DNA from 3 places in the Heyndrickxia sporothermodurans genome. Region 2 is predicted to be linked to each of the others. Evidence: riboswitches for the same ligand, from Rfam matches in the RefSeq annotation. Region 2 holds a riboswitch; each other region holds the start of a gene.
What was found. Region 2 has a riboswitch for thiamine pyrophosphate ahead of thiT (energy-coupled thiamine transporter ThiT). Riboswitches for the same ligand answer to the same signal wherever they lie in the genome.

Region 1: it holds a riboswitch for thiamine pyrophosphate, as region 2 does, so the genes downstream of both, B5V89_RS12370 (YkoF family thiamine/hydroxymethylpyrimidine-binding protein) here and thiT (energy-coupled thiamine transporter ThiT) in region 2, are expected to answer to the same signal.
Region 3: it holds a riboswitch for thiamine pyrophosphate, as region 2 does, so the genes downstream of both, thiW (energy coupling factor transporter S component ThiW) here and thiT (energy-coupled thiamine transporter ThiT) in region 2, are expected to answer to the same signal.

The regions. Positions count from the first base shown of each region.
Region 1 is NZ_NAZB01000025.1:40-10,933, forward strand. Features, by position in the region: partial or broken gene B5V89_RS12360 (helix-turn-helix domain-containing protein) at 1-289, shown strand, start outside; gene B5V89_RS12365 (amino acid permease) at 699-2,141, opposite strand; TPP riboswitch at 2,768-2,878, shown strand; gene B5V89_RS12370 (YkoF family thiamine/hydroxymethylpyrimidine-binding protein) at 2,975-3,568, shown strand; gene B5V89_RS12375 (ECF transporter S component) at 3,583-4,161, shown strand; gene B5V89_RS12380 (ABC transporter ATP-binding protein) at 4,167-5,825, shown strand; gene B5V89_RS12385 (energy-coupling factor transporter transmembrane component T family protein) at 5,800-6,555, shown strand; gene B5V89_RS12390 (cysteine hydrolase family protein) at 6,684-7,238, shown strand; gene B5V89_RS12395 (nicotinate phosphoribosyltransferase) at 7,261-8,727, shown strand; gene nadE (ammonia-dependent NAD(+) synthetase) at 8,752-9,579, shown strand; gene B5V89_RS12405 (AAA family ATPase) at 9,888-10,844, shown strand; gene B5V89_RS12410 (DUF58 domain-containing protein) at 10,847-10,894, shown strand, end outside.
Region 2 is NZ_NAZB01000021.1:135,581-146,474, reverse strand. Features, by position in the region: gene B5V89_RS10625 (LSm family protein) at 28-279, shown strand; gene B5V89_RS10620 (ATP-binding protein) at 342-1,448, opposite strand; TPP riboswitch at 1,659-1,763, shown strand; gene thiT (energy-coupled thiamine transporter ThiT) at 1,899-2,474, shown strand; gene B5V89_RS10610 (universal stress protein) at 2,507-3,022, opposite strand; gene B5V89_RS10605 (PBP1A family penicillin-binding protein) at 3,215-5,290, shown strand; gene fumC (class II fumarate hydratase) at 5,439-6,830, shown strand; gene B5V89_RS10595 (alpha/beta-type small acid-soluble spore protein) at 6,901-7,110, opposite strand; gene B5V89_RS10590 (hypothetical protein) at 7,288-7,626, shown strand; gene B5V89_RS10585 (ABC transporter ATP-binding protein) at 7,869-8,969, opposite strand; gene B5V89_RS10580 (PucR family transcriptional regulator) at 9,081-9,986, opposite strand; gene B5V89_RS10575 (hypothetical protein) at 10,198-10,389, opposite strand; gene B5V89_RS10570 (YheE family protein) at 10,478-10,696, opposite strand; gene B5V89_RS10565 (YheC/YheD family endospore coat-associated protein) at 10,781-10,894, opposite strand, start outside.
Region 3 is NZ_NAZB01000019.1:325,374-336,267, reverse strand. Features, by position in the region: gene B5V89_RS09385 (ABC transporter permease) at 1-752, shown strand, start outside; RNA gene ssrS (6S RNA) at 872-1,067, shown strand; TPP riboswitch at 1,219-1,321, shown strand; TPP riboswitch at 1,381-1,481, shown strand; gene thiW (energy coupling factor transporter S component ThiW) at 1,595-2,116, shown strand; gene thiD (bifunctional hydroxymethylpyrimidine kinase/phosphomethylpyrimidine kinase) at 2,085-2,894, shown strand; gene thiM (hydroxyethylthiazole kinase) at 2,908-3,717, shown strand; gene thiE (thiamine phosphate synthase) at 3,707-4,312, shown strand; gene tenA (thiaminase II) at 4,352-5,041, shown strand; gene B5V89_RS20075 (hypothetical protein) at 5,128-5,292, opposite strand; gene B5V89_RS09350 (hypothetical protein) at 5,462-5,647, opposite strand; gene B5V89_RS09345 (amino acid ABC transporter substrate-binding protein) at 5,815-6,609, shown strand; gene B5V89_RS09340 (amino acid ABC transporter permease) at 6,625-7,308, shown strand; gene B5V89_RS09335 (amino acid ABC transporter ATP-binding protein) at 7,322-8,068, shown strand; gene B5V89_RS09330 (VanZ family protein) at 8,233-8,727, shown strand; gene B5V89_RS09325 (Dps family protein) at 9,024-9,473, shown strand; gene B5V89_RS09320 (hypothetical protein) at 9,627-10,106, shown strand; gene B5V89_RS09310 (hypothetical protein) at 10,616-10,894, shown strand, end outside.

The DNA.
Region 1 (10,894 bases), on a different contig from region 2:
TGGATTTGAACGAACCGATAAATACTACTATGAGAAAACCGTAAATCAGGATGAAATTGAAGTTTTAAAATTTATTGCACGTTGCATGGTTCAAGTGTTTGGATATGGACCAATTGAGTATTTAAATCGCATCCGTATTGAACAATCAAAAGCCTTTTTAATCTATACTGATTGGTCAATAGAACGAATTGCGGAACAATGTGGAATTTCGCAACTTTCCTATTATTGTAGACTTTTTAAAAAACAAGTGGGGATAACACCGAATCAATATAGAAAAAGTAAAAAATGATACGAAAATATTTAGTCGGAAAATGAAGTTCATAATTTAACAACATAATTCTTGAAGATATAGTATTATGGACAAAATTTATTGAAAATGGATAGAAAAGGAGATAGCCTATATGAAGCAAATCCAGCTTATTATATTTGATATGGATGGTTTATTATTCGATACCGAAATCCTATCATATCGATTGTTAAGATAACAGAGCCGAACAACTAATAAAAGAATTATCATATAGTCGATGCAATGCATAACAACAATAAACTTTATTCAAAACGCCCTAGACCTTGATCGGCTTCTTGCCTCTCAAAGTCTAGGGCGTTAGGACAGGCTAATTACCAACATTGAATAACCTGTTTTTTACAAAGGTTATGTTTACCACGGCATTTTTATACAAAAATGCCTATACAGTAGTTCACTTAAACTCATCCATATCAATCTTACATTCCTTCAAAGGAACCACTTTTGTTTTCTTAATAAATTTAAATCCTAACCACATAACGATAAATAATGGGATACCGAGATAAGCGGCGATCAGATCCATCCAATTTATTTTATCACCAAGAAATGCTTGATAGTCTTGGGCTAGTATGACAACTAATCCAACGACAAAAGCGAGAATTGGACCGAACGGATATAGTTTTGCACGGTATGGAAGCTTTTCAAGTGCATGTCCTTGAGCGATATAAGCCTTCCTAAACCGATAATGACTGGCAGCAATACCGAGCCAAAAAATGAAACCAGTAATCCCTGCAGCGTTTAACAGCCACATGTAAATCGCTCCATCACCAAAAGCTGATGCTAGAAATGCGAGCATTCCCACTAAAGTTGTCGCAATAAGAGCGGCGACTGGAACTCCACGCTTATTTAATTTACCAAAAAACCTAGGAGCTTGTCCTTCTTTTGCCAAAGCATATAAAATTCTTGTAGATGCATAAAGACTTGAGTTTCCAGCTGATAGAACGGCTGTTAAGATGACTGCATTCATTAATGATGCGGCAAATGCGAGTCCGGCCTTTTTGAACACTAACGTAAACGGACTGACCATGATGTCTTCGCTTTGCAGGGTTTTTGTTGTATAAGGAATAATTAAACCTATAACGAGAATTGCAAGTACATAAAATAAAAGAATTCTCCAAAATACACTTTTGATTGCTTTAGGCACATTTTCTCTCGGATTTTCACTTTCACCTGCAGCTACACCGACAATTTCTGTTCCTTGAAAAGAAAATCCTGCGGTAAGAAACACACCAATAACTGCTAGTAGGCCACCGTGAAAGGGAGCGTCCCCAATTGAGAAGTTTTTAAAGCCAATGGCATCGCCTTTCATAATACCTAAAATCATTAAAATACCTACGATAATGAAAATAATGATGGTAGCAACTTTAATGAAAGAGAACCAATACTCACCCTCGCCATAGCCTTTAACAGAGAGAATATTCAGTCCAAAAATAATCAAGATAAAAAGTCCGCTCCATAACCATGATGGACTATCTGGGAACCAAAATTTCATGACTAATGTTGATGCGGAAAGTTCTGCCGCAAGTGTGATCGCCCAGCTGTACCAATAGTTCCACCCTAATGCAAATCCAAGTGCTGGATCAATAAAGCGGGTAGCATAGGTGCTAAATGCCCCACTTGTTGGCATGAAAGAAGCTAGTTCACCAAGGCTCGTCATAATAAAATACACCATGACACCAATTATCATATAGGCAAGCAGTGCGCCGCCTGGTCCTGCTTGGTAAATAGCAGATCCGCTTCCTAGAAACAGCCCGGTACCAATGGATCCACCTAATGAAATCATCGTCAAATGTCGTGCTTTTAAACTACGTTGTAATCCTCCATTTTGATTCTCCATCTATATAAACCCTCCGTAATCCATTCATACCCTTAAAATAACCATGTTTAAACTAATGGCTTTGTTTAAAGTTCAATCTTGATTTAGACGTCTTGTTGATTGGAGCGGAAGGTGCGAGACTCCTGCGGGAAAAACGGTATACGGGAGACCCCTCAGGCGCGATAAGCGCCGAGGAGTTCGAAAAGCATAGGCGGCTTGCTTATCGACGTACGAACTGGAGGGCAGCGACTGAGATAAAGGAATCACGATGAGTCCTAAAGGACGAATCGATGATGACTTATCGTAGGGAGGTGACCGGAAGTTCGCTAGTCGATAGCCGCCGGAGCTAAACAGGCTCCCGAACCGCCCGCGGAAAGCGAGCACCTGCAGCGGAAATCAACTTCGAATAAAATTAATGGATATTTATAAATAAAAAATTATATTAATAACTATATAAAGATATCATAAACCGGAAAGAATGGAAATAGAAAGTTGTATATTTTATCACTTTGTTGAATGAAATTGCATTATGGATATTTTCCTAGAATAGTTTGGTATGCTGAGAATAAACAAATAATGCTAAAGTAACTTTACACATGATTTTTTGTCATGTATGATAAGGGCGAATAATAAAACTGCATATGACCTATCTACACTAGGGGTGCTGAAAAAGCTGAGATGTGAACGTGGAAGTGCGTTCCGATCCCTTATTACCCGATCTAGATAATACTAGCGTGGGGAAGTGTAGTAGTATTGGTGTAGAATCATTCATTGATTTGCATCTATTCGTATACTACTGCATCTTCCAAGAGATGCAGTTTTTTTATTCTCCAAAAAAAGAGAGGAGAATGGTTATGACAGAAGTATGTGGAACAAGTAGAATTGTAGGTTTTCGTTTTTCCCTTTATCCGATGGCGGATGAATTTGTAGATATTATTTTATCTACGCTTCAACGGGTCGACACCACTAAAGTATGGGTGAAAACGGATGATATTAGTACAGTAATCCGTGGGAAAATGGAGCATGTGTTTGACGTTGCAAAAGCTATCTATTTAATTGCGGCTAATACTGAAAAACATGTTGTCTTAAATGGAACATTTTCAATTGGATGCCCGGGAGATTTAGATGGAGATGTGTATATGTCCGAGGACGATGTTCGGATGAATGAAGACAGAGTAAAAAATATTCATATTGAAGCGCCTACACAATTTGCGTTATATCCGATGAATAATGAAAACTATATGCAAATCATTGCAGATGTTGTGGATATCGCCAAACAACAAAACACATTTACTGGAGGAATTCACTATGCCAGCAGATTGGACGGCGATGCGCATGATGTGTTTACAACACTCGAGCATGCATTTAATTATACTCAGGAAAAAGTTAAGCACGTAACAATGACAGTCAATATTTCGGCGAATAGTCCTTCGAGGAAAAAGAAATAAGGAGGGAAAAAGTGATGTCTAAATGGAGTCTGCGGGAAATTGTTGTGATGTCAGTGTTAGGAATTGTCTTTGCCATCGTATATTTATTATTTACCCAAGTAGGGAATATTTTCTTTGGGTTAGTCGGACCGATCGGTTATGAACCGATATTTGGGATATGGTTTATCGTTTCTATCATTGTTGCAAATATTATTCGCAAGCCAGGTGCAGCGGTTTTGGCGGAAACGATCGCCGCATTTGTGGAAATTTTAATAGGGAATGCAGTTGGTCCAAGACTATTAATCTCTGGAATGATCCAAGGTTTAGGGGCTGAGGTTGTGTTTGCCGCAACTGGCTGGAAGCGTTATTCAACATGGGTGTTAATGCTTGCCGGAGTTGGTTCAGCGATATTTAGTTTTGCTTGGGGGTATTTTATCTCTGGATTTGCAACACTATCACCATCGTATGTTTTATCCATGCTAGCGATACGAATGGTTTCTGGTGCGCTCCTTGCGGGATTATTAGGTAAGTATATAAGTGAAGGATTGGCAAAAACAGGAGTGCTTAATGGAATGCCATTAGGCAAAGAGATGAAAAAGAGAAAAGTAGCGTGATTGAAATGGAGATACGGGAACCTTTATTAGAAGTTAGGAATCTTTCATTATCTTATGAGGAGCAATCGATTATAAACAATATCTCCTTTTCCATAAATAAAGGTGAAAAACTTCTATTATTAGGACCAAGTGGCTCCGGCAAAAGTTCGTTAGCACTTTGTTTAAACGGGCTGATTCCAAATTCAATTGAAGGGGACAGGACTGGGAGTATTAAATATGCTGGGAAAGAGATTCAGTCTTATAAACCAGGACAATTAAGCAGCCGAATTGGCGTCGTATTTCAAGATCCTGATTCCCAATTTTGTATGCTCACTGTAGAGGATGAAATCGCATTCGGCTTAGAAAATATAAAATTACCTAAAGAAGAAATGATACGAAAAATAGAATGGTCTCTTTCATTAGTTGGTTTAGAGAAGTATAGACAAGCTCATATTTCTACCCTATCAGGTGGAATGAAGCAAAAGCTGGCACTTGCATGTGTGATGGCAATGGAACCCGAATTGATGATTTTAGATGAACCTACTGCTTTGCTCGATCCGGTGGCAACAAAAGATTTTGCTGAAACGATTGATAGATTGCAAAGAGAAATGAATTTTTCTCTCATCGTCATAGAGCATAAACTTGATTATTGGGTTCCTTTTATTGATCGCACCCTTGTTTTTACACAATCCGGACAACTAATGTACGATGGTTCATTGAAAAAAGGATTGGTTCATCATTTTGATGATATGAAAGATCTTGGAATATGCCTCCCAAAGGTGACACTATTCGGTCAACAGGTGCGAGAAAACTTTTATCCATTAACAGTGGATGAATTAATGGAAGAGTTAGATGAGGTAGACACTTCTTTTCCATTACAGGCAGTAAATGATTTCCCAACACCGCCGTTAATCCAAATGAAACACGTTTCCTTTTCCCGGGGGGAGAAACAAATTTTAAAAAATATCCATTTATCAATAAATAAGGGTGAATGGACAGCGATTGTAGGTCCGAATGGTGCGGGTAAATCTACATTAACTTTGATGTTGGCGGGACTTCTTAAGGAACAGCAAGGGGAGATTTTCTATGGGAATAAATTGTTCAAGGATTTGGATGAAAAGGTGAGGTTGGATTCAATTGGTTACGTTTTTCAAAATCCGGAGCATCAATTTATAGCGGATACGGTATTTGATGAAGTAGCCTTTGGTCCAAGAATGAAAAAAGTAGAAGATATCGATTCTAAGGTAGCTAATATTCTTTCAGATTTTCGTTTACTTCGGTTAAAGGATCATAATCCCTTCATATTAAGTCAAGGGCAAAAGCGGCGCTTAAGTGTAGCTACGATGCTAGTGGATGAACGGGAATTCCTTATATTAGATGAGCCAACCTTTGGGCAGGATGAGAAAGCGACGAATGAAATGATGAAAATTATTCAATCGAGAGTGAACATTGGGATGACGGCGTTGATGGTGACTCATGATATGGAAATTGTGGCGAAATTTGCTCATCAAGTCATCGTTCTTTTCGAAGGGGAAGTAGTGTTTCAAGGAACACCTCATGAGCTATTTTTAGAAAATAGTGAAATTGTGGAGAAAGCAAACCTTGAAAATCCATTATTATATTCAATTTGGAATACATATGGGATAAGGGGTGAACCAATTGCGGCTTCAGTTACTAAATCCTAGTATAAAAGCAATTGTCGTTTTGGTCTCTGTTGTCCTTTTAGCTTTTGTATTTGACCCTTTAACTCCGTTGCTTTACTTGTCTTTTACGGTCTTAATCACATTTCTTTTTGGTAAAGTAGGGATGAAAAAATGGTGTATACGATTTGTACCGTTTTTTATCATTGCCTTTGGGTATGTGTGGACAACAACAATATTTTCGAATCCACCAAGTAATACTAGTTTCGTCACTTATGCTAAATTAGGTCCTTTTGAGATTACTGATTACGGACTGAATACTGGACTGGCACTTGGATTACGTGTTCTTTGTTTTGCTGCCTTGTCTTTAATGTTTATATTAACAACAGATACAACTAAATTTATGTTAAGTCTGATTCAACAATGTAAACTTCCCCCTAAGCTTGCCTACGGAATTTTAGCAGGCTATCAGTTTTTACCTTTATTAAAGGATGAATTTACGATTATTAGAAATGCCCATCGAATTCGAGGCGTTCATTGGGAGAAAGGGATAAAAGGGAGAATACAGCTTTTAAAAAAATACACCATTCCACTTTTAGCAAGTGCGATACGAAAAGCAGAGCGAACAGCAATTGCAATGGAATCAAAGGGATTCACGGGAAGCAGGGATCGAACTTTCTATCATGAGTTGAAGGTTAGTGGAAAAGATATGCTGTTTTTTCTTTTAATGGTGGGTATATTCATCATTTCTAAATACGTTTCTGAAACGATTTAGATCTTAAAAAAACATCCATTAATTGCTGTTTAAAATGATTACGGTAATTAAATGGGTGTTTTATTTTCACTTATTTTAAGAATTTATAGTACAATAGTGTCGAGATTGCCAATAAGGGGTGTTTTGTGATGACTAGAAAAGCATTAATTAATATTGATTATACATACGATTTTATTGCAGATGATGGTAAATTAACGTGTGGGAAACCAGGTCAAGACATTGAAAATATAATTATCCAGCTAACAAGCGATTTTATACTTTCCGGTGATTATGTTGTTTTTGCGATCGATTGTCATCAAAAAGAAGACACACTCCATCCGGAGGCAAAGCTGTTTCCACCGCATAATATAGTAGGAACACAGGGGCGTCAATTATTCGGAGCTTTACAGGGTTTGTATGAACAACATAAAAATGACGAAAATGTACACTATATGGATAAAACACGTTATAGTGCATTTGCCGGAACGGATTTGGATATAAAGCTAAGAGAACGTGGAATTGAAGAACTACATTTATGTGGCGTTTGTACGGATATTTGTGTATTGCATACGGCTGTAGATGCTTATAATAAAGGATACAAAATAGTTGTTCATGGGAACGCTGTGGCGAGCTTTAATGATACAGGCCATCAATGGGCATTAGAACATTTTAAAAATACATTGGGTGCGAAGGTACTCTTTTAGGGTAAATAAGGAGTGGGGTTAAATGGTAAAGTTATATAAGGACGACGGTTTTGCACTGCATACGGATTTATATCAAATCAATATGGCAAAAACATATTGGGATGACGGTATTCATGAACGAAAAGCGGTATTTGAAGTTTTTTTCAGGAAGCTTCCTTTCGACAATGGGTATGCAGTATATGCGGGGTTAGAACGAATTGTTGAATACTTACGTGATTTTCATTTTTCTGAAACAGATATTCAATATTTACGTGAAGAATTGAACTATGATGAGGAATTTTTACAATATTTAAGTGAAATGCGCTTTACAGGAACCGTTCGGTCGATGAAAGAGGGGGAAATCGTTTTTGACAGTGAACCTTTAATTCATGTGGAAGCACCTTTGGCACAAGCGCAAATAATTGAAACCGCCTTGCTTAATATTGTGAATTACCAAACATTGATTGCAACGAAAGCAGCGAGAATTAAAAATGTAGTTGGTGACCAAATATTAATGGAATTTGGTACGCGCAGAGCACATGAAATGGATGCTGCTGTGTGGGGAACAAGAGCTGCCTACATCGGCGGGTTTGATTCAACAAGTAATGTTCGAGCGGGTAAACGATTTGGAATCCCTGTTTCAGGTACCCATGCCCATGCGATGGTACAAGCATATCGTGATGATTATACAGCTTTTCATAAATATGCAGAAAGCCATCGGGATTGTGTATTCTTAGTGGATACATATGATACGTTGAAATCGGGTGTCCCAGCAGCTATACGAGTTGCAAAAGAATTAGGGAATAAAATTAATTTTATTGGTATTCGATTAGATAGCGGAGACATGGCGTTTTTATCAAAAGCAGCACGAAAAATGTTAGACCAAGCAGGGTTCCCAGACGCGAAAATTGTCGCATCAAGCGACTTAGATGAGTATACAATCCTCCATATGAAGTCCCAAGGAGCCAAAATTGATATGTGGGGAGTAGGGACAAAGTTAATCACTGCTTTCGAGCAGCCGGCATTAGGCGCGGTTTATAAAATGGTTTCCATTGAAGATGAAAATGGAGTGATGCAAGATACCATTAAAATTTCATCAAATGCGCAAAAAGTGACGACACCTGGTTTAAAAAAGGTTTATCGAATTATTAATACAAATACGAATAAATCTGAAGGTGACTATATTGCAATGCAGGATGAAGATCCACAATCTCAAGAAAAGCTAAAAATGTTCCATCCCGTGCACACATATATAAGTAAAACTGTAACTGATTTTGAAGCGAAAGATTTACAACATGATATTTTTGTAAATGGGGAATTAGTCTATCGATTACCGGAATTAAAAGAAATACAAGGCTACACGAAAGAAAGCTTAGGATTACTCTGGGAAGAATACAAACGCTCACTTAATCCCCACGAATATCCAGTTGATCTTAGCCAAAAATGTTGGGATAACAAAATTAAAAATATTGAGGACGTTCGTGAAAAGATTGCCCATATGAAAAAATAAAAAAGATAATGGAGGTAATGCGAAGTGGATGAGCTACAAAGAAGAATCATTGAAAACATGAAAGTGAGTCCTACAATCGATGCCCATGAGGAAATCCGAAAGAGTGTAGATTTCCTTAAAAATTATTTATCGAAATATCCCTTTTTTAAAGGATTTGTTTTAGGTATATCAGGGGGCCAGGATTCTACTTTAACAGGAAAACTAGCGCAACTAGCGATTGATGAGATGCGTAAAGAAACTGGGAATAATGAATATAAATTTATTGCTGTTCGGCTTCCGTACGGTGTTCAAAAGGATGCAGCAGATGTGGAGGATGCAATTACATTTATTAACCCCACTAAAGCTATAACAGTAAACATTAAAGCTGCTGTCGATGCAAGTGAAGCTTCATTGAAAGCAGCAGGCATTATCTTATCTGATTTTGCAAAAGGTAATGAAAAAGCAAGAGAGCGGATGAAAGCACAGTATAGTATTGCCGCCATGGAAAATTGCGTTGTTCTTGGTACCGATCATTCAGCTGAAAACCTTACAGGATTTTATACAAAATATGGAGACGGCGGAGCGGATCTCGTACCTATCTTTCGCTTAAATAAGCGTCAAGGTAGAATGCTGCTCAAAGAACTAGGATGCCCAGAGCATTTATACTTAAAGACACCAACAGCTGACCTTGAAGATGAACGGCCGCAATTGTCAGACGAAAGTGCATTAGGCGTCACCTATGACGAAATTGATAATTACCTAGAAGGAAAAAAGGTTTCAGAGCAAGCACAACAAACCATTGAAAAACTATATCAAAAATCCGAACATAAACGACACATGCCAATCACAATATTTGATGATTTTTGGAAATAAAAAAGAGTCCTAAGGGGCTCTTTTTTTATTATATTAGGTTCTTTTAAAAATTGTTTTTTAAACGTATTAAAAGCACAGAGTGGAGCGGAGCGACGAGGAGGCTCATCGCCAGCCCCGCAGAAAGCAAGTGCCTGCAGCGGAAAGGAACGGACCATTGTTTATTCTCAAAACCCTATAAAAAAAAGGAAAAAGTCTAGGAATTTTTTCGTTCAACTCTTTTTCTTCATCCCAATTCATAGTATGCTAAAAATAATAAGAAATTTTAAAATTTTCCAGACTACATTGATAGAGATAATAGGGGGATTCGAATGAAAGATACCATTTTTCATCCAAAATTAAAGCAAGTTATAAATAATATCGAAAAAGTAATGATTGGGAAATCAGATGTGGCGGAACTCAGTCTTGTTGCGTTATTAGCTGAAGGGCATGTTTTATTAGAAGATGTTCCAGGGGTTGGAAAAACAATGATGGTAAGAGCATTGGCCAAATCAGTAAATGCCAACTTTAAGAGAATCCAATTTACACCAGACTTATTGCCTTCCGATGTGATCGGAGTATCAATATATAATCCGAAAGAATTTGAATTCCAATATAGACCAGGTCCAATTATGGGAAATATTATTCTCGCTGATGAGATAAACCGTACATCTCCGAAAACACAATCCGCTTTACTTGAGGGAATGGAGGAGAGCAGTGTCACAGTAGACGGAAATACAAGACAATTGGAGCGACCGTTTTTCGTTATGGCAACACAAAACCCGATTGAATATGAAGGTACATACCCTTTACCAGAGGCTCAGTTAGATCGTTTTCTTTTAAAAATGAAAATGGGGTATCCAAATATAAATGAAGAAATAGATATATTAGATAGAACACAAAAACAAGCACCGATTGACCGTTTAGACTCGGTAATTACTCTTTCCGAATTAGTGGAATTACAAGATGAAGTAAAAGAAGTGTATGTCGATCAAACACTTAAACAATATATTGTAGAACTAGCACATTACACTAGGAATCATACGAATGTTTACCTAGGGGTAAGTCCTCGTGGATCAATCGCATTAATGAAAGCATCACAAGCTTATGCTTTATTACATGGCCGAGATTTCATTATTCCTGACGACGTACAATATTTAGCCCCATTCGTGTTTTCGCATCGAATTATTGTTAAATCCGAGGTTAAATATGGCGGCAAAACAGCAGAAGATATTGTAAAAGAAGTAATTAAATTTGTACAGGTTCCCGTTCAAAGGGCAGTGAGATAATGATGAAAACAAAATTAAAAACATGGGGGAAACTAATTCTTCTTCTTATT
Region 2 (10,894 bases):
GGAAGGATATTTGGAGGTGAATAGTACATGTCTGCTTCACATTACCATATTTGTTCAAGAAATATTGGAAAGCCCGTTGAAATAAGAACGCGTGATGGAAGAGTGCACAGAGGAATCATTCATCGAGTTGATAATCGAATGGTTTATTTACGCCCACTCCCACAAAGGAATTATGGAGGATACGGTTATGGTTGGGGTTGGGGCTGGGGCGGCTTTGGCTGGGGTGTCGCACTTGGTGCCATAGTTGGCTTAGCGCTTCTTCCTTGGTTTTTCTGGTAGGCCGTTGTCTTTTGAAAAAGACTCCTATTTTAAAGGGAGTCTTTTTCAACGAATACATCCTTTTATAATATTGGAAAGATTATTGTAAAAGTTGTCCAATCGTCATTAGATTGACAAGTTAAAGTTCCACCGTGTTTTTCAAGTATATTTTTGGAAACATACAAACCAAGCCCTGTTCCGCTCTTCTTCGTTGTAACGAAAGGCTCGAAAATAGTGTCAACCATTTCTTCCGGTATTTTTGGTCCGTTATTACTTATGTCTATAATAACGGAGTTTTCAGTAATATCCAATTCAATTTGGATAATCGGATTCTTCACGCTTTTCAGTACATCAACCGCATTAAAAATAATATTAATAAGTACCTGTCTTATTTCATCTTTAAAGCCATGAATGCTAATTTCATGCAAATAATGTTTTTGGATATCAACATTTACTTCTAAAATACGAGGATACAAAAAGGATAAGACTTCTTCAATTAAATCATTTAATGAAAAAGAGGTCATTTCAATTGACACAATTTCTTTTTTTGATAGCATAAGAAATTGAGAGATATTAAATTTTAATTGCTCAATTTCGTTAGAGATAATATCCAAATAAGGCAATTGTGGATTTTCAGAACGCAATAATTGCACAAATCCATGAATAGAAGTTAATGGATTACGAAATTCATGAACGAAGCTAGATGTCATTTGTCCTAAAAGTGTTAAACGTTCATGATGTGTTGTATTTATGTATTCATTTTTTTTATCAATGATTTGATCTTTAACATTTGAATAATATGTAACAACATAAAACAATAATTTGTCAAAAGCATAATTAATTTTGTCAATATAGGCATTGACATCGTTTACATTTAAATAATTATTGTATAAAAACTTAGTAGTTATTGATTTACCAATACTTAAATTATATGTAACTTCACCTAAATCAATATTTTGATCAAGTTTTTCTTTAGCAAAGTTAGATGCAAGGGATTTTAAAAAGTGCTCCAATTTTTCCTTCGATATTGACAATGATTGAATAAGAAAATCATGACAAGTATCTTTATTGAAAAATTTGGATTTTAAAGGATTTGACTTGGAGTTTATCAATTGTTCATTCCAAATCGCAACAATTTTATCAATATTTTTATCAAAAAATGCAACGATATCTTGTCTAAGCGGTATCATTTTTTTCACCTCCCTTTTCTTCAAAATAACAATTAGCAAAAATTTCTTCATCTAAAATATATCAAAATATTTAAATAATACCAAGTTAAAGTTATATAAATGTACTTATAGTTTCATAAAATAGCATATAAATATCTTTAAGAATATGGATAAATCAGTTGTAAACGGTATTAAAAAATAGTATAGTTAATTAGTATTATTAAATAAATATAATCCCACAAGGGGAGCCTAAATCGGCTGAGAGTGAACGTATGAGTTCTGACCCTATGAACCTGTTAGATAATGCTAGCGCAGGGACTGTGGTTTGATGGAATAGAAAGCAATGCAGCGATTTCCTTAAACCGTCCTGTATTGCTTTTTTTGTGTAAAAAACGCAATACAGTTGTTTTTACATTCCCTCCGAGCCTTCATAGTCACTCTTCAGACGAAAAGAAAGGAAGGGAATATAAGATGAATAAAAAAACATTGTTTTTAGTAGAAGTTGCTGTTCTCGGAGCACTTGCTTACTTGCTTGACCTTGTTTCAGCATTTATTTGTAAGGCTATTTGGCCAGAAGGCGGATCCGTTTCATTAGCTATGATACCGATATTTTTAATGGCTTATCGTTGGGGCTTAAAAGGCGGGTTGTTAACTGGATTTATATTAGGTACGCTACAAGTTGTAACAGGATTTTCAGTATTTTATCATCCGGTACAAGGGATTGTCGACTATTTTGTCGCCTTTACAGTGATTGGTTTAGCAGGTATTTTTGCAAAGCAAATCAAAACATCTATAGAAAATGGAAATATCGGAAAATGGACTACATACACTGTCTTAGGTGTTTTTCTTGGTAGTTTATTACGTTTCCTTGCCCATTTCTACACAGGTATTGTCTTTTTCGGTTCGTATGCACCGAAAGGACAACCGGTTGCATTATATTCATTGATTTATAATGGAACATATATGTCGATCAATTTTGTCTTAAGCTCAGTACTTGTTGTCATGATCTTATTTATTGCTCCAAGACTTGTCCAAATCAAAAAATAAAGTTAAAGGGTACTTTGCTAAGTACCCTTTAATTACTTAACGACTAGCACATCTTTAGTTGTATTTTTAATAATATTTTCCTCCGTGCTGCCTAGAAAAATCCGCTTGAAAATCCCTTCTTCACTTTGACCTACGACAATTAAGTCTATTTGATTGGAATTCGCGTATTCACATATATTGTCGGATGTCTTTCCATAAAGCGTATCAAAATGAAAAGAGATTCCTCTAGATTGTAAAATCTCCGTGACTTCCGCTCGAAGATCGGGGTCATCATCCTGTATAAAATGTTTTGTATTTTCTTGAATTGAATGTTCAAGTGGAAGGTGTGTGACATATACACCACCATCTGAACGCGGGATCGCAGTATATCCTGACTTGCCTAAACTATCTTCAGGTAGTGGCGTGTCTATCGAATAAGTCGTTCCATTTATTACTTGGACAACACTTAATTGGCATTCTTGATTTAATAAATATAAATCCGCTGCTATTTCCAATGCTTTTCTACTGCCGTCTGAGTCATCAAAGCAAACTAAAATATGTTTATACATATTCATCAGCTCCTATTTATATTACTTCTTATATACCCTTTATTCAGTGCAAATAACAAACAAACGAATGACTTATATTACAAAAACATTACAAAGTAAAATAATTTTCATTGATTTTTCTTACCTAACATAATATGCTTTACGTTAGAAATAGGTAGTATCAATTTTAACTAATTGAAGGCAGGGAAAAGTATGGAATGGTTACAGCGATTTCGTGGAGCTGTAAAGAAATTTTGGAAAAAGGCACATATGAATCAAATAATTATTCTAGGAGGATCAGTAACCCTATTAGCGTTTCTTGCCTTTTTTGGATATTTTGCAGCAACGGCAAATGTTGAGTCTTTGAAAAAGGGCTTAGCACAATCGACTGTTATTTACGATAAAGACGGAGATGTCGCAAGCAAAATTTCCGCAAACCGAACAGAAGGCGTCTCGATTAAAAAAATGCCCCAACATTTAAAAGATGCAATTGTTGCTATTGAAGACCATCGTTTTTACCAACATGGTGGATTCGATGTGAAAGGAATAACGAGCGCACTCTTTAAAAATATAACTGCCGGCGGGATAACAGCGGGCGGAAGTACAATTACCCAACAGCTAACGAAAAATGCTTTGCTATCGGATGAAAGAACATTTAAACGGAAAATCGAAGAATTATTTTTAGCCATTGAAATTGAAAAAAAATACACTAAAGACGATATTTTAGAAATGTATTTAAATCAAGTTTATTTTGGACATGGTGCATGGGGAGTTCAAAAAGCGGCCCAACGATATTTTGGTAAAGATGTAGAAGATATTAATCTTAGTGAAGCCGCTGCACTTGCTGGAATTGTAAATGCGCCATCTGCACTTGATCCTTATTATCATATGGATCGAACGATTAAGCGCAGAAATGTCGTTCTTGGGGCAATGAAACAATATGGCTACATCACGAAAAAACAATTCGACGACGCTAAAAAGGAACAATTAGTTCTTAATGATCAACAGAAAGATCCAATGAAAGGTAAATATCCTTATTATGTTGATGCGGTATTAGCAGAAGCAACTGAGAAATTCGGATTGACGCAAGATGAGATTATGACGCGTGGCTATCGAATTTATACAGAAATGGACCAAAATATCCAATCTGCATTGGAAAATGTATATAACAATAATTATAACTTTCCTCAAGGAAGAGGAGGACAGATCGTCCAAAGCGGGTCAATACTACTTGATCCAAAAACCGGTGGGATTCGTGGGTTAGTCGGCGGTAGAGGGGAAAAGGTTTTTCGAGGATTTAATCGCGCGACACAATTAAAACGATCACCCGGATCGACCTTTAAACCTTTAGCGGTGTATACACCAGCTTTAGAGGAAGGATACAAGCCTGATTCAATGTTAAAGGATGAAAAAATGACATTTGGTCATAATTATTCACCGAAAAATTATAATGGCCAATATCAAGGTGAAGTACCAATGTATAAAGCGATCGAAAACTCGATTAATATTCCGGCCGTTTGGTTATTAAATGAGATTGGTATTGATAAAGGAATGGATGCCGTTAAGAGATTCGGTATTCCATTAACAGATAAAGATCGAAATTTAAGCATTGCACTTGGAGGTTTAAGAAAAGGGGTATCCCCTTTACAAATGGCAGAAGCATATTCGGCTTTCGCCAATGAAGGAAAACGTGAAGATGGGCATATCATTACTAAAATTGTTGGACCAACAGGGAAAATCATTGTTGAAAGAAAACCGAAAGTAACAAAAGTTACGGATAAGAAAACGGCCAATGAAATGACATCAATGCTTTTAAACGTGATGGAAACTGGGACAGGTAAAGGTGCTAATGTTTCAGGTTATCAAATTGCCGGTAAGACGGGATCAACACAAGTTCCTTTTAATAATATTGACGGAACGGCTGACCAATGGTTTGTCGGTTATACCCCTAATCTTGTCGGTGCTGTTTGGATCGGCTATGATAAAACCGATCGGGAGCATTATTTATATGGGTTAAGTGCACAAGGCGTGGTTCCCGTTTTTCAATCAATTATGCAAAATACGTTAAAATACACGAAAGCAGAAAAATTTGAAACGGAATCGATCAATAGCCAAATGCAAAAAAAATATGAGTCAGACCACCCGTTTAAAACAAAAGCAAAAGAACTAAATGAAAAGTTGAAACAAGGTACAGAAAAACTCAAAGAAAAACTAGAAGATGGAAAAAGCAAATGGAAAATCCTCGAAGAGAAAATAAAAGATAAACTGAAACAATTCAAAGGAGAATAACCTCCAAACTTATTAATTAGCAGTTCCTTTTTGGAATTGCTTTTTTATTTTTTAAAAAAAGTACATAATGATGAGAGTAATGCATTAAGCATGAAGATTTTTTGAATTTATGGGAAAATAAAAGTATATTGAGATAAGGAGTGGTAAAATGCAATTCCGAATCGAAAAAGATACACTTGGTGAAATGAAAGTCCCTGTTGACAAATATTGGGGAGCACAAACACAGCGAAGCAAAGAAAACTTTAAAATTGGCTCAGAAAAAATGCCAATGGAGGTCATTCGAGCCTTTGTACAATTAAAAAAAGCTGCAGCAGTTGCCAATCATAATTTAGGAAAGCTATCGGATGCGAAGAAACAGGCAATAGTAGAAGCTTGTGACGAGGTGTTAGAAGGTCGTTTCGATGATCATTTTCCGCTTGTTGTTTGGCAAACAGGAAGTGGAACCCAATCGAATATGAACGTAAATGAAGTAATTGCTAGAAGGGCAAATGAGATCTTACAAAAAAATGAATCGAAGGAACATATTCATCCAAATGATGATATCAATATGTCCCAAAGTTCAAACGATACCTTTCCAACTGCAATGCATATTGCAGCATATAGTGTTATTCAAGAAAAACTAATACCAGCAATAAATAAATTAACAGACACATTTTTACAAAAAGAAAATGAATTTATGGACATTATTAAAATTGGTCGAACACATTTACAAGATGCAACACCTTTAACACTTGGTCAAGAAATTAGCGGTTGGAGAGCAATGCTGGAAAAAAGTAAAAAAATGATTCATGAAAGTGCTGAACATCTATTAAATTTGGCAATAGGCGGTACTGCTGTTGGTACCGGAATAAATGCGGATCCTACTTTTGGTGAGAAAGTTGCACAGGAATTAAAGAACCTAACAGGATTTCCATTCCGTTCATCTAATAATAAATTTCATGCATTGACTAGTCATGATGAAATCGTTCATGTCCACGGCGCATTGAAGGCTTTAGCCGCAGATGTTATGAAGATAGCTAATGATGTGAGATGGCTTGCAAGTGGTCCAAGGAGTGGGATTGGCGAGATTAGCATCCCGGCGAATGAACCAGGAAGTTCAATCATGCCAGGGAAAGTTAACCCTACACAAAGTGAGGCATTAACAATGGTTGCAACGCAAGTATTTGGTAATGATGCTACGATTGGTTTTGCCGCAAGTCAGGGGAATTTTGAGTTAAACGTCTTTAAACCAGTGATTATATACAATTTTCTGCAATCCGTTAACTTATTAGCTGATAGTCTAATTTCGTTTAATACGAATTGTGCTGTAGGCATTGAACCGAATAAAGAGGTAATCGAAGAAAATGTAAATCGTTCTTTAATGCTCGTAACAGCATTAAATCCTTATATAGGCTATGAGAAAGCAGCTGAAATAGCAAAACTTGCTTTTAAAGAAGGTTCCACATTGAAAGAAGCGGCGATAAAAACCGGTTATGTTACTGAAGAACAGTACCACCAATGGATTGATCCGAAAAAAATGGTGAATTTGAAGAATGGATAATAGGAAAGGAGACACAAATATGTGTCTCCTTTCAATCCATTATATTTAGTTAAATGTGACAATAAATTGATTAACGTTGAGAGAATCCGCCGCCAAGTTGTTGTTCAGCCATTTGAACTAAGCGTTTTGTGATTTCTCCCCCTACAGATCCGTTAGCGCGAGAAGTTGTGTCTGCACCAAGGTTTACACCAAATTCTTGAGCAATTTCATATTTCATTTGATCAATTGCTTGTTGCGCTCCTGGAGCTACTAATTGGTTTGAGTTGTTGTTGTTTGCCATGATTTAAGTCCTCCTCGTTGTTTTTTTATGGTTGGGTTAGCTGGAATTGCACCAGCAACACTGTTAAAGTGTTCCTCTATTGGAGTAACCCATTGATAGAAGTGGATATTACTTGCTTTGTACTAAGTATTATGTTTTTTTAAAACTAAAATATACAACCTTGTAAACAGGTAATTTTTGCCGAAATTAACTAAGAAAGAAAAGAATATTATTATCCATTATTCACAAACTCATATAAAGAAGATTCAATTTAAAGATGGTGATGAAATGGATTGGGATTGGTGTCCACTTTGTAATGGAGTAAACGATGAACGTTTATTATGTCCGGCATGTGATGGACGGATGCTGGATCAAGGAAGAATCTATGATTATTACGATGATTATAGCCCCTATATGGATATTGATTTAATCAAGTTAGCGGATGGAGTACCAAATAGTTCAAAGCGGAATGAATGTGTTCATTTATTTAAATGTAGTAATTGTGGGGTTGATTTACCAAAAAAGATTACTTATTAAAAGCTATGTTTAACTAGAATGTTGATTTCCGCTGCAGGTACTCGCTTTTTCGCGGTTCTGCGATGAGCCTCCTCATCGCTTCGCTCCCTGCAGGGTCTCATCTGTCCAGCTAATCCCGCAGGAGTCTCGCACCTTCCGCTCCAATCAACATTATGATATCAAAACTGAACTTTACCAAAGCATAATAAAAAGCAATCGGAAACCCGATTGCCTTCTAAAACAAATTTTAGCAGACTAGAACTCTATCCAATTCTTTCCTCTGTATCTGGGTTAAAGAAATGCCCTTTATTCATATCGAAGGCAAAGTCAAGTTTGTCGCCAGGTTTAATGTCAGATCGCGAATCAACACGAGAAATAAATTCTTGTCCACCGAGTTGAGAGTATAACATCGTTTCTGCACCGGTTAATTCAGAAACATCAATCGTTGTCGTAAATTTAGTACCAGGTGATGAGTTGATAAATAATGGTTCGTCATGGATATCTTCCGGACGTATACCGAAAATAATATTTTTCCCAACAAGGTTTTGTTCACGTAACACCTTCATTTTTCCATCAGGTATTGCGAATTTTAATGTTTCGTTTATTGTAAAATGCCCATCTTCAATTTTACCATTAAAGAAGTTCATTGCTGGTGAGCCAATAAATCCTGCAACAAATACATTTTTTGGATGATCATACACTTCTTTTGGTGTACCAACTTGTTGAATGACTCCATCTTTCATAACGACAATTCTTGTCGCCATTGTCATTGCCTCTGTTTGGTCATGAGTTACATAAATCGTCGTTGGCTGTAAGCGTTGATGCAGCTTAGCGATTTCCGCTCGCATTTGAACACGAAGCTTTGCATCGAGATTGGAAAGTGGTTCATCCATTAAGAAAACTTTCGGATCCCTGACAATTGCTCGTCCAAGTGCAACACGTTGTCTTTGTCCACCGGATAATGCTTTCGGTTTGCGCTTTAAATACTCTTCAAGTCCAAGAATTTTCGCAGCTTCTTTGACACGTTTATCGATTTCAGGTTTTGGAACCTTTCTTAGCTTAAGGCCAAACGCCATATTATCATAGACAGTCATATGTGGGTATAATGCGTAGTTTTGGAATACCATGGCAATATCGCGGTCTTTCGGTGGAACATCATTCACACGCTTGCCATCAATATAAAAATCACCTTTTGATATTTCCTCTAAGCCTGCAATCATTCGAAGAGTAGTTGATTTACCGCAACCGGAAGGACCAACAAAGACGATAAATTCTTTATCCTGGATATGAAGATTGAAATCAGTTACAGCGGTTACTTTATTATCGTAAATTTTATAAACATGTTCTAATTTAATTTCAGCCATTAATAGAACCTCCTCTATTTCTTACTACCAATAATAAAGAAAGCCCTTACAAATAGGTATGGTCAGCCTGCACAAAAAAGGAGGCCAGAATATTGTGCAACCTGTAATCGTTCATTGGAGATATTCAAAGTCAATGCAAGCAAGATAAACGATTAAGACATTTGGAAAGGATTTTAAATCAAACCCTGTTTTTTCAACAAATTTATCGATACGATATTGTAAACTATTCCGATGTAAAAATAACTGTTTTGCGGTCAAACTAGCATTTGAATTATTTTCTATGTACAGTTTGATTGTTCTTCGCAATTCCTTATCCTCTTTAAAAATTTCAAATATTGAGGCAAAAAAAGATGCACGAAGCTTATTGGGAGTATTTTTTAATAAATATAATGGCAAAACATTTGTAAGCGAAAAAATTCGCTCCCTTGTCATTTCTTTATGTGCAAAACGAAAAAACGATTGCTCTAATTGAAACATTGATTTTAAATCGTATATTGAATAAAAGCCGCCTAGGTAAAAATGAATAGCAAAAAAGAAATCACTTTCTAATGTTTTGATCGATGTTTGCAATTCTTGTAGAGAGAGGATGTAAGCTTTTTTTTCTTCAATAATGATTCCTTCCTTTTCAGAAGAAAACACAATGGCTACTTCATGGGGAAACAGTGCCTTTATTGCTTCTTCCCAGCTTTTTACATCTAGAGTTTCTTCAGATTGTGAAATGGAAAATTGAATGATTCGAAAGGATTTTTTTACATCTTCATCCGGTAAAGCGGGATGATCATTAAATAAATAGTCAAACCATTTTTTTGATTGGCAGGACGTATTTAAATCTATCCGGTTGTGAGTAGTTGGAAATAGTGCTTTTAATAGTTCTATTTCTGATGGTGTTATTTCGTTTAAAGGGATGCCGAAATATTTTTGATCCTCATCAATAAAAAACCAAATCATATTAGAAAGATTTGTAGGAGACGTTTTTATTTCAGCGTTTGGATAGCGTATTTTTAATTTTTTAAGCATATACAATTCCTTCTTTTGTCTTTACTTAAATTTATTTTATAAAACTTGCTGAATTCAATCAATTTTTTTACTTTGGAAGAAATTCTTAAAAATGATTTCTTCTTAAACAAAATTAAAAGCGCAAAGTGAGTGAAAGGTGAGTGAAAGTGTCTATTGTTCATTCAAAAACATCCTAAAAAAGGCCACCTAAAAGGCAGCCTTTATTATGAAATTATTCAATTTCTTTTGGTGGATCTTCTGGAAAGAAATCGACCGCTTCTTCTATATTGGTTGAATCGGCACGCATGTGGACGGATCCGCCGGACATGCCTTCATTCACCATGCGATCGACATCTAAGTAAAAGTTATCTTTGCCTTCATAATGTGTATCCGGAAGAAATTCTGCATCCTTTTTCTTATCCATGTATGGTCTCCTCCTAAAATAGCGTATTTACACTATTTTAGTTTGGCAATTTGAGGTTCATAACATGCAGGAGTATGTTTGGTAATAATTAACGATTATCATAAACATGATAAAGCATCAGCTCGTGAATTTGTTTTTTTACATTTTTTTCTGTTTCGGTATCGAAAGAATATGAACTTGTCCATTCTATTTTTCCATCTGGATGATAGACGCCTTCATGTTTTTCCTTTTGATGATAAAAGCTAATATACCAACCAGGTAACTGTTGATTCTTATATAGTGATTTATATTGAAAATGCTGGATCATGGGACCTTTACCCTCCAAATGATAAATGTTAAGTATATTATAACTTATTTAAATAATGGATAAAGAAAAAACTGACCCTATTAGTCAGTTGAAAATCGTTTGATTATAAAAAATTTGTATGAGATTTTTTATTCTCTTTTTTTCAATATCCTCTTCATCAAAGGACATTGGTTTTGAATTGACCTCATAAATCCATAA
Region 3 (10,894 bases), on a different contig from region 2:
TTACATACAAAGAATATCCGTTAGGAACAGACAAATGGGGATACGATTTACTTACATTACTAATTTATGGTGCAAAATATACTGTCTTTATTTCAATTTCGATTGCCTTATTAAAAATTGCTCTTGGTTTAGGAATTGGATTATTTACAGGGATAATGAAAAAGAGGCTCCACATTTGGGAGTCATTTGAACATTCTTTATCGTATATTCCATCGTTTTTAATCATTTATTTCGTTTTGTGGCCGATTTCTTTTAATCCAACTATTAAGCCTATATCATTAATCGTATTATTTATCATCGTATCGACCATAATCGGATTTCCGAGTGTAGCCGCATCGATTCGGGAAAAAACGATACAAGTGTATCGCTTGCCTTTTATTGAAGCCGCCATTACGACAGGGTCTTCAAAATGGAAAATAATTAAGCGCCACATCATTCCACATTTAATAGAAGATATTGTTATATTATTTGTTCTCGAAATTGTTACCGCAATCACTGTGATGGGACAATTAGCATTATTTAATATTTTTATAGGAGGAACGAAGCTAGAAACCTCACCAACTTTATATCATTCGATTACGAAAGAATGGGCTGGTTTAGTAGGACAGGCAAGGGATCATTTGTGGGGAAATCAGTTCGTTCTTTTCATTCCATTAGTATGCTTACTGTTTGCGATTGTATCATTTCAACTTTTAGCCGTTGGATTAAAAAAACATTATAACCGCAGATATCAAACAAGTCAGTGGATTTAGACGACCATCCTTAATAATTGCAAAATAATATTGCAAAGGAATTCATAAAAATGAGGTAGTTTATTATTCCAGTAAATCATTTCACTTGAAAAAATGATAAAAATAAAGTAATATAACAATACAAGCTGCATTGTACGTATTGATAATAAAGTTTTAACCTTTAAGCTGTAACAGGGAGTTTTATATTGAAACTGGAATGACAAGCTTTCGCCTACATGGCATGGAAGACAAGCAAGAACGTTTCTGCAAACACCCACTTTGAGGAGTGGTGGTTTAAAACTTTCTTAATACTCATACGGCAAAGGCGGCCTTATAAATGACAACTTCCAAATCAGTTTCCAATCGGGAACTGGTTTTTTTATACAGAGAATAATGTATGGAATTATATAATAAGAACCAAATTTTAAAAAGGAAAATTATCCTTTCTTTTTATCTAATTTATGCTAACATATACATAAATGAATAATTTTATCGCTAGGGGAGTCTAAATAAGACTGAGACAGAGATGTTCTGGACCCTTTGAACTTGATCCAGTTTATGCTGGCGTAAGGAAGTGGGAGTAAGAGATATAATCAATTCTGCCCATCTAACTGCTTACGATGGGCTTTTTTGTGTACAATTTCATAATTTTTTCTGCTAGGGGAGCCATAGGCTGAGAGATATCATTGATTGAAACCCTTTGTACCTGATCCGGATTATACCGGCGTAGGGAAGCGGTCTAAATAGCTATTCTGTATTTTCTAGTTACAGTTGTTATTGCCGCTTTCTATTGAGGAAGGCGGTTTTTTTGTTGGAGAAAGAAAAGCTTCCTCACAAAAATCAAATGATGGAGGTGTGTAAAGATGAATAAGTTAAAAAAAATGACGATAACTGCAGTTATTATTGCGATAACTACTTTAATAAGTAATATCGTTTTTATCCCAGTGGGATTTGCAAAAATTTTCCCTATCCAACATATGGCTAATGTATTAACCGCTATCCTATTGGGTCCGTTTTATTCAATTGCACAAGCATTTATCGTGTCAATCATCCGAAATTTCACAGGAACCGGCTCCCTATTTGCTTTTCCCGGAAGTATGATTGGTGCATTTCTATCAGGCTATTTGTTTATGAAAACAAGAAAGCTTAGTTGGGCGTTTACGGGTGAAGTTATTGGAACTGGCATTCTTGGGGCACTCGCAGCATATCCAGTAGCAAGGCTACTATTAGGAAAGAATGTAGCTTTATTTGGATTTATCCCTTCATTTATAGTTAGTTCCTTTGCAGGAGCACTAATTGCCATATTTTTAATGAAAGTATTATTACGAAATCAAACGTTTGGAGGAATCATTCATGAAAACAGCACTTACAATCGCAGGATCTGATTCAGGAGGTGGAGCTGGGATCCAAGCAGATATTAAAACATTTTCTTCCTTAGGTGTGTTTGGAATGTCGGTTATTACTGCAGTTACCGCCCAAAACACAATGGAAGTAAAATCTGTACAAATGATTGATTCACAAATAATCAGTGATCAAATATCTGCTATTTTCGACGACATTCATGTTGATGCAGTTAAAATTGGAATGCTCGGAACAAAAGAAAATATTGATGTGGTTGCAAAGGAATTGAATATATACCGTACAGAGCATATCATCCTCGATCCAGTCATGATATCAAAAGGTGGTCACCATTTATTACAGCAAAATGCGATAGATGCGTTAAAAGAAAAATTGCTTCCAATGGTGACATTAATTACACCTAATATACCTGAGGCTGAAAGTTTAACAGACAGTAAAATTTGGACGATTGAAGACATGTATACTGCCTGCCTCAAATTACAGGAACTCGGTGCCAAAAAAATTTTATTAAAGGGTGGCCATTTAGAAGGGGATCCAAATGATTTATTTTTTGACGGACATCACTTTACATGGTTGCCTGGGAAGAGAATTCATACGAAAAATGTTCATGGAACAGGGTGTACATTATCTTCAGCTATCACCGCTTTTGTTGCTCAGGAAGAACCCCTGTTGAGTGCAGTTAAGAAAGCAAAAGATTATATTACAATAGCAATTCAACATAGCTTAGAACTTGGCAGTGGACATGGTCCAACAAATCATTTTTACCATTTATATGAACGTGCTGGACTAGTAGACAATAAATAGCGGAGGGATTCCAATGGAAATTTCAAAAATGACACGGTTAATTTCATTAGTAAAAGAAAAAAAACCACTTATTCACCATATGACAAATGTGGTAACTATTAATGATTGTGCTAATGTCACACTTGCAATCGGAGCTTCACCAGTAATGGCGACAGAGATTAAAGAGGTAGAAGATATGATCCATCTAGCTGATGCACTAATTATCAATTTAGGAACGATTCATGATGTTGTTTTTGAATCCATGCTACATGCAGGGATTGCTGCTAATAAGAAAGGAATTCCAGTTATATTGGATCCTGTCGGTGTTGGCGCAACAAGTTATCGAACAGAACGATCTATGGAACTATTAGAAAAAGTAAAGATGGCTATCATCCGTGGGAATAGCAGTGAAATACATACATTAATTAATGGTACAGGTGGAACAAAGGGAGTCGATGCCGCTGATGGCTCTGTACCATCAATTGAAATAGCTCAGCAAGCTGCAAATACATTCCAATGTGTTGTTGGCATAAGTGGCAAAGTAGACGTTGTATCAAACGGAAGTAAGAACTATTATCTATCAAATGGGGATGAAAGATTAACAAGAATAACAGGTACAGGATGCATGTCTACTTCACTCATAGGCAGTTTTTCTGGCGTAACATCTGATTATTTAGGTGCCGCCATCACGGGAATGTCAATTATGTCACTTTCAGGGGAACGTGCAACGAAACACTTGGCAACAGATGGAGGGATTGGAACATATAAAATAAAGCTGATGGATGAAATCTATCGAATGAATGAGGAAGTTTTTGCTAAAGAGGTGAAAATTCATGAATGTTAATTACAATCTTTATTTAGTTACCGATGAACGAACCCCAATAGGCGAACTTTTATCAATTGTTGAAGAAGCTGTGCAAGGTGGTGTGACCATCGTTCAACTTCGTGAAAAGAATAGCGATGGACTCACATTTTATAAAAAAGCAAAACATTTAAAAGCGTTGTTAAAAAGCTATCAAGTGCCTCTAATTATAAATGATCGTGTAGATATTGCGTTAGCGGTAGGAGCTGATGGTATACATGTTGGTCAAGACGATATACCGCTTTCTGCCTTAAAGCGAATAGTTCCCAAGTCAATGATTATTGGTGTGTCTACGCAAACAATCGAGCAGGCCCAATTAGCTGAAAAAATTGGAGCTGATTATATTGGAATAGGGTCTGCTTTTCCAACTAAAACAAAACAAGATGCAACTGTGTTATCTATGGAAACCTTAAAAGCAATTAAAGATTCTGTAAATATACCAGCTGTAGCAATCGGAGGAATAACATTAGATAATTTTCATCAATTAAAAGAAATAAATTTTTCTGGAATTGCGGTAGTTTCTGCAATTATGAAGGCAAAAAACCCAAAGGAAGCAGCGAAAAAATTTTTTCAGTAAAAAAATAAATTTGCAATGTGCAAAATAGAGAGGGAGAATATGACAATGACGCAAGGGAAGCTATTTACCGATCGATTATATAGAAATGCTCAACCCATTTGGAATAAAAATCATCAACATCCATTTGTTCAAGGTATTGGTGACGGCTCTTTACCAATTGAACTTTTTGCTTATTATATGAAACAGGATTATGTGTATTTAATTGAGTATTCGAAGTTATTTGCAATAGGTACTCAAAAAGCAAAAGATTTACAAACAATGCAAAAATTTTCCCACTCATTACACTCAATTCTACATTTTGAAATGGACTTGCATAGAAAATATGCTAAAGAATTTGGGATATCTGAAGAGGAATTAGAACAGGTAAAACCAACACCTATAAATCTAGCTTATACAAATTATATGGTAAACGTATCACTAAATGGGTCATTAGCGGAAGTAGTTTCTTGTTTGCTTCCTTGTGCATGGGATTATTGGGAGATTGGTAAGCTTTTAAAAAAACAGCATCACCATCAAATAAAATCAAATCCGTATTCACATTGGATAGAAACTTATTCATCAGATGAGTTTGGATCGGTTGCCCTTTGGTTAATCAAGTTAATGAATCAATTAACTGAAGGAACTCGGGAACATGAACTGGTATCCTTAGAGAAACATTTTCAAATGACATCTCGCTTTGAATATATGTTCTGGGATATGGTCTATCACCAAGAAGAATGGCCATTATAAAGTTGTATTGTATGTATTTTTATTCGTTAAAAAAGTTGAATTTATGTTTAACATTGATATGAAACAGCTAGGGGATAACCCCTAGCTTATTTTAGTTCTCTTCCTGTTGCTCCAATTGCTTTATCGGTATTTGATTGATTATTATATTCCGGATCTGGATTTAATTGTTTTTGGTCCGTATCCTTTCCGAGATAACTCGACTTATGCTTTTCTTGTAGTTTATGAAATTTTTCGAAATTTTGATTAACCAAAGTTTGTCCCTCCTTTTGATTTATTTTCCTTTGATATGTAAAAAAGTATGTAAGTTAAATAAGATAAAAAAAAGTGGGACATCCCACTTTTTCAAGTAATGAAAAATATATTGATAAGTCCGTATAAAAAGAAGCTTGGGCACCCTCCATATTTTATGAAGGAAAAGGTTTATACATTCAGTTTCCCTAGTAAAGCCATAATTGCTTTAACAATTAAGACGATAGCGAACAGAATAACGGCACCTGCTCCAATGAATTCAACTACTGTAGCTAATGTCCCCGTAACAACTCCAAGCAGACTTAAGCCAAGTAACGCAAATCCAGCAACGATTGTAGCTAAAAACAATTGAACCATTGTTAACCACCTCCTTGTCATATTATATGTACAAACAAAAATAAGTGTGATTTTTAGAAGTAAAATTAATGATTGAACATACTTCATAATAGGCAAGATGCATATCCCTTTTTGCATAGGGCAAAACTACGAGAATAAATGATAAATACAAAAATGAGGGATGCTTGATGAAAAAATTACTATTTACACTCATAATTTTAACCTTTGCAATAATTACAAGTTCTTGTGGGACAAACAATGATAATAAAAACGAGCAAAAAAACCTTTATGACAAAATTAAAGACAAAGGAGTCGTAAACATTGGAACGGAAGGGACCTATTCACCATTTACCTATCACGACCAATCTGGAAAGCTTACAGGTTTTGATATCGACATTGCAAATGAGGTATTTAAACGATTAAAGATAAAACCTAAATATATTGAAACAAAATGGGACGGTATGATTGCAGGGTTAGATGCGAAACGTTATGACTTAGTTGCCAATGAAGTAGCTGTTCGAACGGATCGATTGAAAAAATATGATATGTCAGATCCATATATCGTCTCGAAAGCTGTTTTAATTGTAGGAAAAGATAATCATGACATAAAAACGTTAAATGACTTAAAAGGAAAAAAAGTAGGGCAGTCATTAGATAGTAATTATCGAAAAATTGCAGAAGACCATGGTGCAACAAATACGGTTGTAGATGGATTCAATCAATCAATTGATCTGATCACTTCAAAACGAATTGACGCAACAATAAACGATAGTCTTTCTTATTTAGATTTGAAAAAACACCAACCCAATTTGCCTATAAAAGTCGTCTATGAAGAAAAAAATGCGACGAGTAATGCTTTTCTTTTTCGGAAAAATTCAGATGAACTAGTGAAGGCTGTAAACGGAGCACTTGCAGATATGAAAAAAGATGGTACCTATTTGAAAATTTCAAAAAAATGGTTTGGCACAGATGTGTCGAAGTAAAGGGATCGATTAAAGATGTTCACAGATGAATCTACCATCCGAATACTCGGAATCCTGCGTGATTCCTTTTTTCCTATACTAAAAGCAGGCATATATTTTACTATTCCTCTTTCAATCATTACATTTATATTAGGAACGGTACTAGCATTTCTGATAGCGATTATTCGCATTTCTACAATTAAACCATTAATCTTACTCGCTAAATTTTATTTATGGATTTTTAGAGGGACCCCTTTACTCGTTCAATTGTTTATCCTTTTTTATGGATTGCCTAAATTAGGGGTTACGTTAGATCCGTTTCCTGCAGCAATCATCGGCTTCACCTTAAATGTGGGAGCATATAGTTCCGAAATTTTTCGGGCATCCATTTTATCTATTCCAAAAGGCCAATGGGAAGCAGCATACTCAATAGGGATGAAGAAATCCCAAGCGATGAGAAGAATTATATTACCACAAGCAATGCGTGTATCCTTGCCACCTTTAGGGAATTCTTTTATCAGTTTAGTGAAAGATACGTCACTTGCTGCAACGATAACTGTTACTGAAATGTTCCAAAAAAGTCAGCAAATCGTTGCTGCCACTTATGAGCCGCTTTGGCTATATATAGAAGTAGCTTTCATTTATTTACTATTTAGTACTGTGTTATCGTTTGGTCAATCTATGCTTGAAAGGCGATATAATCGAACGGTAGCAAAATAGTGGGGGACGAAGAATGATTTCTATCCAACAATTGCATAAACGTTTTCATGATTTAGAAGTTTTAAAAGGGATTACACTTTCAATCGAAAAAGGGCAAACTGCTGTTATCATTGGACCATCTGGTTCAGGAAAAACAACTCTTCTTCGTTGTTTAAATCTATTGGAGACTCCAGATAAAGGTTCACTTTCGATTGGAAATCGAAAACTGGAATTTCAAGAAAATAGAAAGATAAAGCTTCAAGAAATAATGGCTATTCGCAAACAAACAGGTATGGTTTTTCAAGGGTATAATTTGTTTCCGCATTTGACAGCACTGGAAAACATCATGGAAGGACAAGTTACAGTATTGAAACGTTCAAAGGCAGAAGCAAAGCAAAAAGCATTAGGATTGTTAGAAAAAGTAGGGCTAAAAGATCGTGGTGACATGTATCCACATCAACTTTCAGGTGGACAGCAGCAACGTGTTGGGATTGCACGAGCAATGGCGTTGGATCCCGAAGTCATATTATTTGATGAACCAACATCCGCCCTTGATCCTGAGCTTGTTGGAGAAGTGCTAAAAGTTATGAAAGATTTAGCAAATGAAGGAATGACTATGGTAGTTGTCACGCATGAAATGCAATTTGCACGAGATGTTGCCGATCAGGTGATATTTATGGATCAAGGGATAGTCGTTGAACAGGGCACTCCTAATGAAGTGTTTGGACAATCGAATAATCCTCGTCTTTTGCAATTTTTAAATAAGGTAAATGTAAGGTAACAATCCCAGCGGTGATGATATACATATCATTGCCTTTTTTTAATAGAATTTATGGTAATTACCGATTTTGTGTAAAAAAGAGAAAAAAATCGTCTATAATAGGTAATGCATCATTTTGTAAATGATACATACATTTTAGTAATAGAGAATGTTGGGGGAGAAAGATGTTCCAAATCATTAATCTTAAAAAGGTAAGAAAAATACTTAAAATCATTTTTTGGCTTATTTTTTTCGTTTATTTTTGCTATATGTTATACATTCTTTTCTTAGGTCGATATCGGATACCTGCAACACAAGAAAATTATAATATAATCCCATTTAAAACAATAAAAATGTATATTGATTACTATGACCATTTTAATTTTACTATTTGGTTTTCCAATCTATTCGGAAATGTTCTTGCCTTTATGCCGTTAGGTTTTCTTGCTCCTTTATTAATTAAACGATTGAACGGATTTTTAAAGGTTCTATTTTTATCATTTTTCACCACAGTCATTGTTGAATCGATCCAGCTAACCTATCATGTAGGCGGTTTTGATGTTGATGATATTATTTTAAATACAATTGGTGGTGTTCTAGGCTACTTAGTGTTTTTGCTTGTTTATACGAATATTAAAAGCCTTAGTAAAGGACACACCGAATTTACAAATATTCGGTAAGTATAAAAAAGATCATTGGACTCAAGAATATACATTGAGGTGAGTAATTTTGAGTAAAAGTAAAAAGAATTCTACTCCGAATCAAAATAAGGCGAAACCAAAGGCAAACATAAGACAGCCTAATAATCCTTTACCACAACCAAAAGATTATGAAGAAATAGAATACTAAAGAACAATAAAAAGGCGATGTAGAAATCGCCTTTTAATTATTTTAAAAAACAACAATAAGTAATGTTGGGTAAAAAATTTTATTTAGGAGAAAATAAATGAAACTATAGGAAAAAGGAGAAGTTGTCGTGTCTAATCAAAAATTAATCAATTTCTTAAATCAAGAATTATCTAATTTCTCTGTAATGTATATTAAACTTCATCGCTACCATTGGTTTGTACAAGGAAGACATTTTTTCCACTTACATAAATTATTTGAAGAATTATATACCGAAATGGCAGCAGATATAGATACACTTGCAGAAAGAATTCTTGCAATTGGGGGAAAGCCATTAGCAACAATGAGCAAATTTCTAGAAGAAACGACTCTTGTTGAGGCACAGGCGGATGACAAGGAAAATGAGCTTATTTCTCAATTAATCAGTGATTATGGGCAAATGGTAAGAGAATTGAATGAAACAGGAAGAAAGTTAGCTGAAGAGCAACAAGATCAACCGACAATTGATTTGTTAAACGAATTACAAGGAAAATTTGAAAAGCATATTTGGATGTTTAACGCTTATCTTGCTTATGAATAATAATTAATTAGCAAAAGGAAAGAAAAGAGGATTACTAATCCTGTTATTGGATGAAAATATTATATTTCATCCAATACTTTTTGGCTTTATGCAGATAATGATTTACTAGAACAACAAAGTAAGGTTAATTTAAAACTAAAAAGGACGTTTTCTATGATTGGCTTTATTATTGCGATTATCCTTTTTAATACAATTGCTTTTACTACCAACAAAAAACTTTCCCTAAATCAGATTATCCATATCTGGTGTTTCACAGTATCGCTGCAAATGATGGTGGATTTGTTTGTTGATGTGAAATATCAAGGTTATTGGTATTTTGATAAAGAAATTGAATGGACATCTATTCCTTCAATCGCATTAATCGTTCCCCCGGTTAATTTGATATTTCTAAATTGGTATCCAAATCAATCTCGATTATTTAAGCGAATTATATATTTTATTTGTTGGTATGTATTCATTTTAATTTATGAAAAGGTAGCTTTACTTCCTGAACCTTGGGGTTATTTTCATTATGGATGGTGGAATTTAGGGATCTCCGCAATCGTTGATCCGTTTCTACTTTTAATACTTATTATATTTTATAAATGGACATGTAAAATGGAAATGATGGTATGCCAGAGGAGAAATAACTAGTACTAGAAAGAAAAATTATTTAAGGGATGATATAAATGGAACTCTCCATTTTTATAGACGCAGCAATCATTCTACTTCTATCATTTTTTATGCTTAAGAGAAAAATTAATCCACTGGTAAATTTTTTTACTTTTATGATTTTGGAATTTTTAATAACAACTTATAGTTCTTTTCTTACTGTAAATTTAAGTTTGTGGAAAATTAGTGATGATATAGCATTGTTCATTATTTACCGAATTTATGTGGTCATCGTTACCCCTTTTTTATACCTATTGTATTTCAATGTGGTATTGAGAAGTGAACCCCCAATAAATAAATGGATTTATACGGTTATATTTACTGGAGTACTTTATGTTTTGGAATACTGGTTAAAAATATGGGGAGTAATAACCTATGAAAATTGGCATTATTGGGGGTCCTTTATTATACAGCTAGTCATTCTATCCATTGTTTACATTTTATTATTGTTCTTTCAAAAACAATTAAAATTAGAAGGGATAGAAAAATAAATGCTACCATTTCCACAAAAATTTGATCAAAACGAATGGTGTATTGTTATTTCAATTGTTATTTCATACGCCATAATATTATTCTTACCGAAACGTTTTCCATTAAGTATAACGATACTAATAATGTTATTTGGAACTACAGTTGCAAGGATCTCCGATTATTTATTAGCGATTTCAAAACTTGATTTGTATACTGTCATGGATACCGAAAAATATGAGTTATTTGACTTGATTACATATATTCTCTATGCTCCATTTGCGTATATATTTGTCTATGTC